2 linked regions of the Lujinxingia sediminis genome follow. The protein of the gene in region 2 interacts with the protein of the main gene of each other region in a pairwise test. Links are inferred from orthologs where the notes say so. Each region holds a gene or a part of one and is shown on either strand. Other genes may lie near its edges.

Region 1 (5,374 bases), 420 kb from region 2 along the record:
TGAGCGCTGGCAGCAGGCCGGAGGCCACGACCGGGCGGACCATACCTGGCTGTGGTGGGTGGCCGGTGAGCAGAAACGTGCGCTCGACACCTTTGCCCGGGTGCCGCAGAACCATCCCCGCCACGCGTTACTCAAAGCGCGCCTCGAGCTGATGGACGGTGAGTTGTGACCGTTGATTAAATACGGCCGACGTCAGTGGGGTGCGTGTTGCGCCAGCTGGCGAGCTTGCACGCTGCCGCGCAGCGTCTGTTGCTCCGGCCGCACCGGTAAATACACCGTAAACAGCGAGCCGCGCCCCTCTTCGCTATCGACCTTGATGTAGCCCCCGTGCATCTCGGCAAAACGTTTGGCTACTGCCAGGCCCAACCCGATACCTCGTTTGTTGAATTCGAATTGCCCCGAGGAGTGGTGGCCGGTGTTAAAGGTGCTGAAGAACACATCGAAGATCTGCGCGATATCATCATCGGAGATCCCCACACCACTGTCCCGTACCGTCAGCGCCAGTACCTCCGGATCATCCGATAGGCCGATGTCCAGCGTGATGACCTGATTGTCGTACGAGAACTTGATCGCGTTCATCAGCAGGTTCAGACACATGTCATTGAGCTTGTCCTCGTCGGCCAGAATGCTCTGGGCCTCCGGGGCGACGATGGTCTCCAGGCGCTGATGTCGTTTTTGCAAAAAGGGCTCGAGCTGATCCTGGAGCGAGTCCACGAACTTGCGCACGTCTACCCATTCCAGATCCAGCGCCTCACCGGAGCCATCATCACCGAGCATCTTGAAGATGCGGTTGGAGATGTTCTTGAGCCGAACCGCGCTGGAGTCGATCCCGCTGAGCGCCTTCGATGCGACCGAGGAGAGGTCATCCCCGAGCTCTTTGCGCAGCAGGAAGGTGTAGCCAAACACGATCGCAATCGGGGTGTTCAGCTCATGGCTGACCACCTCCATAAAGACGTTTTTGACTCGGTCGAGCAGTTTGAGCTCTTCATTGGCGGCGCTCAGCAGCGCGTTCTGCTCTTCGAGCTGCTCGTTGGCCTCGCGCAGCTGCGAGAGGAGCTCGCGTCGCTCGCGCTGCGCCCGGTAATACTCGAAGGCCTGCGCCACAAAGAGCCGCAGCTCCACCGGCTTCCAGGGCTTGGAGATGTAGCGGTAGACGTGCCCTTCGTTGATCGCATCGATCACATCTGAGATGTTCGAGTACCCGGTAAAAAGCACGCGCACGATCTCGGGGTGCTCCTCGCGAAGCTCGGCCAGAAACTCAATGCCTGACATCTTGGGCATACGCTGGTCGGTCATCACCACTTGCACGTCGTGCGCGGCGATGAGCTTGAGCGCTTCCTCCACCGACTGAGCGGTGAGCACGGTGTACTCTTTGCGAAAGAGGCGCGCGATCGCGTCGAGGATATCCGGCTCGTCGTCGACCACCAGAAAGGTCCCCCGAGACTGCGCACCCGAAAAGCTGGTCATAACATCACCCGTTGAGCGCTCGGACCCAGGGGATCGGGCCCCCGAGCGCGGTTGCCGCGCGCGGGTCGCATATTCAAGGCGACCGGGCTGCTGCGCCGCGGAACGTAGGTCGGTATCGAAGTGAAGCGAAGACTAACAGATGCTTTCCCGGCGTAAAAGGTCTATTGACCCCTTCCACACGACTTCTTGCTTCAGGTCAGCACTTGCCATTTGGCAGGGTCTAAAAATGGCAAGGCCGGGGGTGGCGGAGGCATAAGCCCCGCCCCCCCCCTCTCCGGGAACCCTTAGTCCTCGCTGTCTTCCAGGAGCTTCACGAAGGTCGATTCGCCAATGATCGCAATCTCCCCACCTTCGGCGTTGAACTTCTCGGCTTTTTTGAGCTTGCTGGAGCGCCACCCGCCTTCAAATCGCTCCATATCGGCGTCGCCCATCACCAGATAGTCGAGGTCTTTGACCACCGAGGAGGGGCAGTCACCTCCGCGTTTCTCCACCTCGGCCTGCGCCTCCTTACGGGTCATCGACTCCATGGCTCCGGTGAAGAGCACGCGTTTGCCAGCCAGGGGAGAGCCTTCCACCGCAGGCGCTTCACGCGGAGTGGGGAAGACCAGGGTGATATGGGCGAGCAGGTCGTCGATAAGTTCGGCGTTCTCTTCCAAACCGCGGGTTACTGACTCGGCAATCACCTCGCCAATGGTATGCACCTCGGCAAACGCTTCCGCCTCCACCGCGCGAATGGCGTCCATCGAGTCGTAGCGTTCGGCAAGGATGGCGCTCACATGTTTGCCGAGTTCGTGGATCCCCAGCGCCTGCAAGAACTTCTCGACCTCCACCTCTTTCCGACCTTCGATGCGATCGATGAGCTTGTTCGCCAGGATTTCTCCGACCCGCTCCAGCCCCATCAACTCCGAGGCACTCAGCGTAAAGAGATCGACCGGCGAGGTGACGAGCTCGGCGTCGTAGAGCTGTTCGAGGAGTTTGGGGCCGAAGCCTTTGATCTCCATGCGGCTGACAAAATGTTCGATCTGGCGGATCTTCGCCGCGCGGCAATTCTCGCTGTGGTTGGCCATCAGCACATCGTTCTGCCGTTCGGTGGGCGCGCCGCACTCCGGGCAGGCGCTCGGAACCACAACCGGCTCCTCACCGGCCTCCAGCACCCGTTCCAGGTTTGGAATGACGCCGCCACGGCGCATCATCAGCACCTTCGAGCCCAGGGTGAGCCCTTGTTCGCCGCCCAGGTGCTCCATGATCGCCAGGTTATGCAGGCTTACCCGGGTGACCGTTGCCCCGGAGAGCACCACAGGGTCCACGATCCCCACCGGGTTGATCGCCCCGGTGCGCGAGACGTTCCACACCACGTCGCGCAGCACGCTCTCGCCGGCGTCGCCCTGAAACTTATAGGCGATCGCCCAGCGCGGGTGATGCGCAGTCGAGCCCAGGCGGCGTTGCTCGGCGATGCTGTTGGCCTTGTAAACCACCCCGTCGGTTTCGTAGCCGAGCTGGCCTCGCCGTTTGGCGATATCGTCGTAGGTGGCCTGAATGGCCTCGCTGCTAACCTGGAAGGTCTCCGGCGTCTCAAAGCCCAGGGCCTTGAGACGCGCCATTTTCTCGGCCTCGCTTTCAAAGTCTTCGCCCAGCAGGTCAAAGGCGAAGAAGCGAAGCTCGTAATCGGCGGTCTTCTCGGCATCTTTGAGCTTGAGTGCGCCGGCGGTCAGATTACGGGGGCTTGCGTAGTCGTGTTTGAACTTCCGCTCGAACACCTCCACAGGCATATACGCCTCACCGCGGACCTCAATGGAGGAGGCGTCGACCTTGAGCGGCAACTTCTTAATGCGACGCACCTGCTCGGTGATGACCTCGCCCACGCTGCCCGTGCCCCGAGTCGCCGCAACGCTCAGGCGCCCCTGCGCGTCGTAGCGAAAGCACCCGGCAACGCCGTCGACCTTGGGTGTGACGACGACATCGCCCTGAAACTTCTCGTACCACTTTAAGAGTGTGGCCTCGTCATACGCTTTATCCAACGAGAGCATCGGCGGATCATGGATGAGCTTTTCGGCGTTCGGATCGATGGCGTCCACGTCGGCCCCGGCCGGTCCGATCTGAGCGAGCACCTCACTCTCGGGGGCTTTGCGACGCAGCGCTTCCACCAGGCGATCAAACGATTCATCGCTGATCTCCGGGGCGTCATCCACCCAGTACTTCCGGTTGTGGTAACGCACCTGCTCTTCGAGCTCGATTATCGAAAGGTCTTCCCAGGTCGGGGCGCTCATCGTCCTGCTCCGCGTCATCAGATCTGCGTTTATGGCTTTGCTGCCTTCAGGGGCATGGCCGGGAGTTATGGCGCGAGCCGGACGTTTGCTCAAGGCCGAACCTTGGTCCTGAAGCGGGGGCTTTAATGCTTTTCCCTGAAAATGGGCGATCGCGGAAAGAATGCGCCAGGCCCGACCGTTACCTGCGTGAGATGGCCCCCCGGCGGCGGGCGTCAGTCGTAATTCATACAAAAGTGTATGGATTGGCCGAAAGCGCCTTGAATGCGTACGTTTGAGTATGCTATCGAGCCGCCCGGAGCGTTCGGCGCTCTTCGTTGTTTTTTCCCGCTCCAGCAGACCGAGGTTTTGATGAAGATCACAGCGCTTGAAGAGTACGGGTTGCGCTGCATGCTCCGGGTGGCCGAGCAGCCCCCTGGTGAGTCGATCTCCGCGCAGGCCGTCGCCGACCTGGAGGGAATGTCATTGCCTTACACGCAGAAGATCTTGCGCACCCTGGCGCAGGGCGGCCTCATCGACTCGCGCCGCGGCGCTCAGGGCGGCTTCCTACTGGCTGCGCCTGCCGAAGAGCTCAGCCTGGGCGACGTCATCCGCGTGCTCGGAGGCCTCTTCGAAGTCGAAGATATCTGCGAGCGACATACCGGCGAACTTGAGCGTTGCGCACGCGGCTGCGGATGTTCGATTCGGCCGGTCTGGTCGTACATTTCCAACTTTGTCATTGAGACCCTCGACGGGATCTCGTTGGCGACGCTCCTGGCGGACGAAGCCAGTGTGCGGCGCCACCTGAGCCGTCAGCACCTTACGCACTCGGAGCGACCTGCGCCGCAGGGCTCGTCACATTGAGCTTCAACACGCCGCAGGCTTGCTCCCCAGGCATCACCAACCCCGAGGTAAGACGATGAGTTCAAATATCGAGTCCATGCTGGATCGCCCCTATAAGTACGGGTTCGTCTCGGACATTGAGACCGAGACGATCCCCCCGGGCCTCAACGAAGACGTCATCCGTCTGATCTCGGCCAAGAAAAACGAGCCGGAGTTCATGCTTGAGTTCCGCCTCAAAGCCTACCGGCACTGGCTCACCCTGGAGGAGCCCGAGTGGGCCAACGTCCACTACGAAAAGCCGAACTTCAACGACATCATCTACTACGCGGCGCCCAAGCAGAAAGAGAAGAAGGCCAGCCTGGATGAGGTTGATCCCGACATCCTCGAGATCTACGAGAAGCTCGGCATTCCGCTGCATGAGCAGAAGATGCTCCAGAATGTCGCCGTCGATGCCGTCTTCGACTCGGTGTCGGTGGCCACCACCTTCAAGAAGCGCTTGAGCGAAGCGGGCGTCATTTTCTGCTCCTTCTCCGAGGCGGCTCAAGAGCATCCCGAGCTGATCAAAAAGTACCTGGGCTCGGTCGTGCCTTATACCGACAACTTCTACGCTGCGCTCAACTCGGCGGTCTTCACCGACGGCTCCTTCGTCTTCATCCCGAAAGGTGTGAAATGCCCCATGGAGCTCTCGACCTACTTCCGCATCAACACCCAGAACACCGGACAGTTTGAGCGCACGTTGATCGTCTGCGAAGACGGCGGCCACGTCAGCTACCTGGAGGGGTGCACCGCGCCGCAGTTCGACACCAATCAGCTTCACGCTG
Region 2 (5,619 bases):
TGCCGAAAAGTGCGCGAGACCCTCAACGAGCTCAACCTCGACTACCATGTCAAGAACGTCGCTAAGGGCTCCGCTCGCCGACCTGAGTTTCATGAGCTTGCGGGGCGCGTGATGGTGCCTTACCTCGTCGACCCCAACCAGGGTGTGGCGATGTTCGAGTCCGACGACATCGTCGCCTACCTGCACACAACCTACGGCGCTCAGGATTGAGCGCTCGTCGGCAGGTGGCCCGCGCTCCTTGCCCCGCCTCCGGCGCTGGGCTACATCTCCCTGCTGCGCCTCATCGCTACGCGCACAGGGCGCAACCATGAAGCTGTTCAGCTGGATTCAACCTCGACTTTTTCCAAACGAGCCCGAGCATGTCCGATTTTCGTCCCGATCAGATCGAGCCCAAGTGGCAGGCCTTCTGGCAGAAGAACAAGACCTTTAAGGTCGAAGAAGATCTCTCCAAACCCTCCTTCTTCGTGCTCGATATGTTCCCCTATCCCTCGGGCTCCGGGCTGCACGTGGGACACGTCGAGGGCTACACCGCCACCGATATTATGGCGCGTTTTAAGCGTGCGCGGGGCTTTGATGTGCTGCACCCGATGGGCTGGGATGCGTTTGGGCTTCCGGCCGAGCAGCACGCCATCAACACCGGCACCCATCCGCGCGATACCACCGTTCAGAATATCGAAACCTTCAAGGGCCAGCTCCAGGCGCTGGGCTTTGCCTACGACTGGGATCGGGAGATCAACACCACCGACCCGGACTACTACCGCTGGACGCAGTGGATCTTCCTCAAACTCTATGAGCAGGGGCTGGCGTACATCGCCGAAGTTCCCGTGAACTGGTGCCCGGCGCTCGGCACCGTTCTGGCGAACGAAGAGGTCATCGACGGGCGCAGCGAGCGCGGCAGCCACCCGGTCATCCGCAAGCCGATGCGCCAGTGGATGCTCAAGATCACGGCCTACGCCGAGCGTCTGCTTGAGGACCTGGAGATCATCGACTGGCCCGAGCACCTCAAAGATATGCAGCGCAACTGGATCGGGCGCTCCCAGGGGGCGGAGGTCGACTTTAAAGTCGACGCCGGCTCGGCCAACGGGCTCGACGCCAACATCCGCGTCTTCACCACGCGCCCCGATACGCTCTTCGGGGCGACCTACATGGTGCTGGCGCCGGAGCATCCCCTGGTCGATGACCTGGCCAGCGACGCGCAGCGCGATGCGGTCGACGCCTACCGCAAAGAGGCCGCGACCAAGAGCGAGTTGCAGCGCACCGAGCTTCAGAAGGAGAAGAGCGGCGTGTTTACGGGCGCCTACGCCATCAACCCGGTCAACGGCGCTCGCATCCCCATCTGGATCGCCGACTACGTGCTCTACGGCTACGGCACCGGCGCCATCATGGCGGTTCCCGGCCACGATGAGCGCGACTGGGAGTTCGCCAAAGCCCACGGCCTGGCCATTGTGGAGGTGATCTCCGGCGGCGACGTCGCCGAGGCGGCGCATACCGGCGATGGTGAGCTTGTGAACTCCGACTTCTTAAGCGGAATGAAGGTCGCCGACGCCAAGAAGAGCATCATCGCCTGGCTGGAGGAGCGCGGGCTGGGCCAGGGGACCATCAACTACAAACTTCGCGACTGGCTCTTTAGCCGCCAGCGCTATTGGGGCGAGCCCTTCCCGATCTTGCATCGCGACGATGGCGAGATTGTGACGCTCCCCGAAGAGCAGCTTCCGCTGACCCTCCCCGACGTGGAGCGCTACCAGCCCAGCGGCACCGGTGAATCACCGCTCGCGACGATTGAAGAGTGGGTCAACACCGCCGACCCGCGCGACGGAACCCCGGCGCGTCGCGAGACCAACACGATGCCCCAGTGGGCCGGCTCCTGCTGGTATTACCTGCGCTACATCGACCCCAAAAATGATGAAGCGCCGGTCGACCCGGAGAAGGAAAAACGCTGGATGCCCGTCGATCTTTACGTCGGCGGCGCCGAGCACGCGGTGCTGCACCTTCTGTACGCGCGCTTCTGGCATAAGGTGCTCTACGATATCGGCGTCGTCTCCACCAGAGAGCCCTTCCAGCGGGTGGTCAACCAGGGGATGATCCTGGGCGTGACCTACCAGTACTTCAAGACCCCGCAAGGGGAGCCGGTGAGCTTTAAGGAGGTGGGCGATCGTCAGGACCTCTCCCCGGCCACCATCACCGCCGATAAGGTGGCGTGGAAGAACGAGGTCCCCTTCCACCCGGAGCACGGCATTGAGCTTGAGGAGATCGTCGAGAAGATGTCGAAGTCGCGCGGCAACGTCGTCAACCCCGACGACGTGATCGCCGAGTACGGTGCCGACAGCCTGCGTCTCTACGAGATGTTCATGGGCCCGCTTGAGCAGACCAAGCCCTGGAATCCGCGCGGGGTCAGCGGTGTGCATCGCTTCCTCTCACGCGTCTGGCGCCTGGTGGCTGGCGACGAGGGCCTGAGTGACACCATCGTCGACACCGACCCCACCGATGAGACGCTGCGCCAGCTGCACCGCACCATCAAGAAGGTCACCGAAGATACCGAGGAGCTGCGCTACAACACCGCCATCGCCGCGATGATGGAGTACGTCAACTTCCTCTATAAGCTCGATAGCGTGCCCCGCAGCGCGGTCAGCCCGCTGGTGCAGATGCTCGCGCCCTATGCCCCGCATACCGCCGAGGAGCTCTGGGAGCGTCTGGGCCATGAGCCCTCGGTCATCAACGCGCCCTGGCCCTCGTTTGAGGAGCAGTGGCTGGAGGACGACTCCTACGAGCTGGCTGTCCAGGTGATGGGCAAGCTCCGCGGGGAGATCACCGTGCCCAAAGATGCCGACGAGGAGGCCGTGGTCGCGCTCGCCAGGGCCAACCCGAAGGTCGAGGAGCACCTGGCCGGCAAGACCATCCGCCGCGTGATCTTTGTGCCGGGTCGGATTCTGAACTTTGTGGCGAATTGAGGCCTTCGGGGCGGGCGTCCGGGAACCTGTAGCGGGCGTCTGACGACCTTTGTGGCGATCGCGCAACGAAGGTCGAAACGAAAGCTCAACGAAGTTAAAAGCATGACAAAAAACGCCGGCGGCCGAGAGGCCGCCGGCGTTTTTTGTTCAGCGAAGGGGCTAAAACGCGAGATCGAGCGCCGGGCACGCGTTTTGGGAATCCAAAACGTGAGATCGGGCGTCGGGGACGCGTTTTGGGAATCCAAAACGCGAGATCGGGCGTCGAACTCGCGATTATGGTGGCCGGAAGCACGAGATCGAGCGCCGGGGATGCGTTTTGGGAATCCAAAACGCGAGATCGGGCGTCGAACTCGCGATCATGGTGGCCGGAAGCACGAGATCGAGCGCCGGGGATGCGTTTTGGGAATCCAAAACGCGAGATCGGGCGTCGAACTCGCGATCATAGTGGCCGGAAGCACGAGAGCGAGCGCCGGGGACGCGTTCTATGGCAGGAGCGCTCGCGAGCGTGTTTATTCGCTGAAAAGCTCATTTACGATCCGATAGCGCTCCTCGTAGAGGCCGCTATTTGGCACCGGGCTTGAGGTCGTCATCGCTTCGCCGAAGGTGGCGTAATAGGGGGCAGCTTTGAATCGCTCCAGCTCATAGACTTCCGGTAGCGCCGGGAGTACGTAGCGGGGGATGGAGCTGTCTTCGCAGTCGTCTCCCATCAGGTACCACTCCATGGTGCTCATTGAGCTAAAGTACTCGACAAAAGCAGTAGCGGCCCGCCCACAGCCCTCGACACAGTCGGTGCGCTGGTTCGCTTGACCCAGGAGGCGTTGAAAGCCGCCGGACGTCCGCCTGTAGCAGGCGTGCGGATTGCGGTACATTTGAACGAGCGGCAAGAAACGGCCCGATCGGTAGGGACTCAATTGGTCGCGGGGTTTCGTATGGTGATCGTCGTCTTTGACTCTTCTATCATCAAAAAGTGCGAGGTTTGCGATGGCGCGTGACCTGGAAAAAGATCTCGAAAAAGCGTTGGAAGTCATCGAGTCTGCCTCGGAGGATTGGATTGTTTCTATATTGCATTCCTATGGGGCTGAGTTGTCTGAACGGCGTGTAGGGCCGGATCTGGGGCAGGGGTTGATTCACCAATCCTTGTCTGAATCCGGTTTTAAAACGGTTGTGAAGGAGCACTACGAACGGCATGCCATGCTCGATGAACTGATAGCCCTCCTGTCGCCAAATGTTCACGAGCATGCGACCGTCAGAACGTGGAGCGAGGTTATACAGTTTTGGGGAGGAGATAACTCCTCGCGTGACGTTGTTTTGTCATCGCAAAACACGTTGATAAATCAGTTGGTGAGCGCGACAGGGGTAGAACGATTGGCGTTGAGTTGTCCGCATGCCCGTCACAAGAAGCAAGGTGCGCGCGATGTGATACACGTCCGAGTCGTGGGTCGAAATGCCACGGATGAGGACGCTGATGAAGTTTATGCGTAATGGATAATGATTACTTGAGTCCGATTCAGCTCGTAGGGACTTCTCTTCGTGAACTTTGTTTTAGATTTTCTGAAGATCGCGAAGCGTTTGAACAGAGGGAGCTTGATTATCGCCTGTCGCTCCAGGGAGGCGTCGGGATTGACGAGCACGATCCCAACGAGGCGATCATAACATTCAAAGTCGAAGTGGAGTGGGAAGAGGGGGCGGGGCCTTTTGAGTTGCGTATCGAATACGCTGCGATAGCCAGGCAGGACGGAAGCCTGAGTCGCGAGATGTTCGAGAAGCAGTGTCGACTCACCATCATGTCGGTTGTTTTGAGTTATATGAGACCCATGATTTCTCGGTTGATGGAGGAGGCTGGCGAGTCGTTTCGCTTGCCACTTATTGACCTGCGTCAGTTGGCGTCAAAAACAACTCATGGCGAGACGAAGTAGAATGTGCTCGAGTGTAGCGCTTTTAGTACAGTGTTATTACTACGCCGTGGGCCAATGTTGATGTTATGTCTTCTGCATTGAGAGTGCCCTGAACTGCGTTGAAAATCCTCGACGATGCTAAAGCGTCGCCAGTGGTTTGCGTCTTGCTCAGGTTAATCTCACTATCGCACTCAAAGACATCAACATTGCCTCACGGCGTTATAACGAGTTGTACGATGAGAACAACGAAGTCAAACGCATGATAAAAAACGCCGGTGGCCGAGAGGCCGCCGGCGTTTTTTGTTCAGCGAAGGGGCTAAAACGCGAGATCGAGCGCCGGGCACGCGTTTTGGGAATCCAAAACGTGAGATCGGGCGTCGATCTTGCGTCGCCCCGGTTCAAAACGTGAGATCGAGTGCCGATCTTGCGTCGCCCCGGTTCAAAACGTGAGATCGAGTGTCGATCTCGCGATCATGACGGACTGCAGCACGAGATCGGGTGTCGGGCTCGCGTTTTATAAATCCAAAACGTGAAATCGGGCGTCGGGGACGTGTTTTGTATCGGAAAGCACGCGAGCTTAAGTGTGGGGGACGTGATTTTTTGCAATTCAACGCGAGCGCGGCGCTCGCGGTCGTGATTTTTTGCGTTTCGGCTCGAGATCGACGGTTGCCCGTGGAGGTCATGCTCGAAGCGCAAAAAAGGCAGCGTGGGTCCACAGGGCGTCGCATCAGCAAAAATGCTGACTAACCGGATCGCTTCGCCTCAAGCAATCCGGC

What was found. Proteins that work in one complex are often made in the same cells at the same time.
Region 1: the proteins of leuS (region 2) and ligA interact in binary tests that used the Escherichia coli proteins (3 or more experiments, as listed by UniProt). The link is inferred for Lujinxingia sediminis from one-to-one orthologs.

The regions. Positions count from the first base shown.
Region 1 is NZ_SADD01000001.1:752,770-758,143, forward strand. Bases 1,244-4,151 are described here. They hold ligA (NAD-dependent DNA ligase LigA), read right to left. Parts: upstream 3,735-4,151; coding sequence 1,752-3,734; downstream 1,244-1,751. Other genes in these bases: EA187_RS03100 (hybrid sensor histidine kinase/response regulator), read right to left, coding at 1,244-1,467; EA187_RS03110 (RrF2 family transcriptional regulator), read left to right, coding at 4,083-4,151. Also shown: EA187_RS03095 (class I SAM-dependent methyltransferase), read left to right, coding at 1-169; more of EA187_RS03100, read right to left, coding at 193-1,243; more of EA187_RS03110, read left to right, coding at 4,152-4,574; Fe-S cluster assembly protein SufB, read left to right, coding at 4,630-5,374. UniProt on the Escherichia coli protein: DNA ligase that catalyzes the formation of phosphodiester linkages between 5'-phosphoryl and 3'-hydroxyl groups in double-stranded DNA using NAD as a coenzyme and as the energy source for the reaction.
Region 2 is NZ_SADD01000001.1:336,884-342,502, forward strand. The notes cover bases 1-3,153. They hold leuS (leucine--tRNA ligase), read left to right. Parts: upstream 1-359; coding sequence 360-2,948; downstream 2,949-3,153. Other genes in these bases: EA187_RS01395 (glutathione S-transferase N-terminal domain-containing protein), read left to right, coding at 1-210. Also shown: EA187_RS01405 (hypothetical protein), read right to left, coding at 3,458-3,670; EA187_RS01410 (hypothetical protein), read left to right, coding at 3,930-4,430; EA187_RS01415 (hypothetical protein), read left to right, coding at 4,430-4,864; EA187_RS01420 (hypothetical protein), read right to left, coding at 5,587-5,619.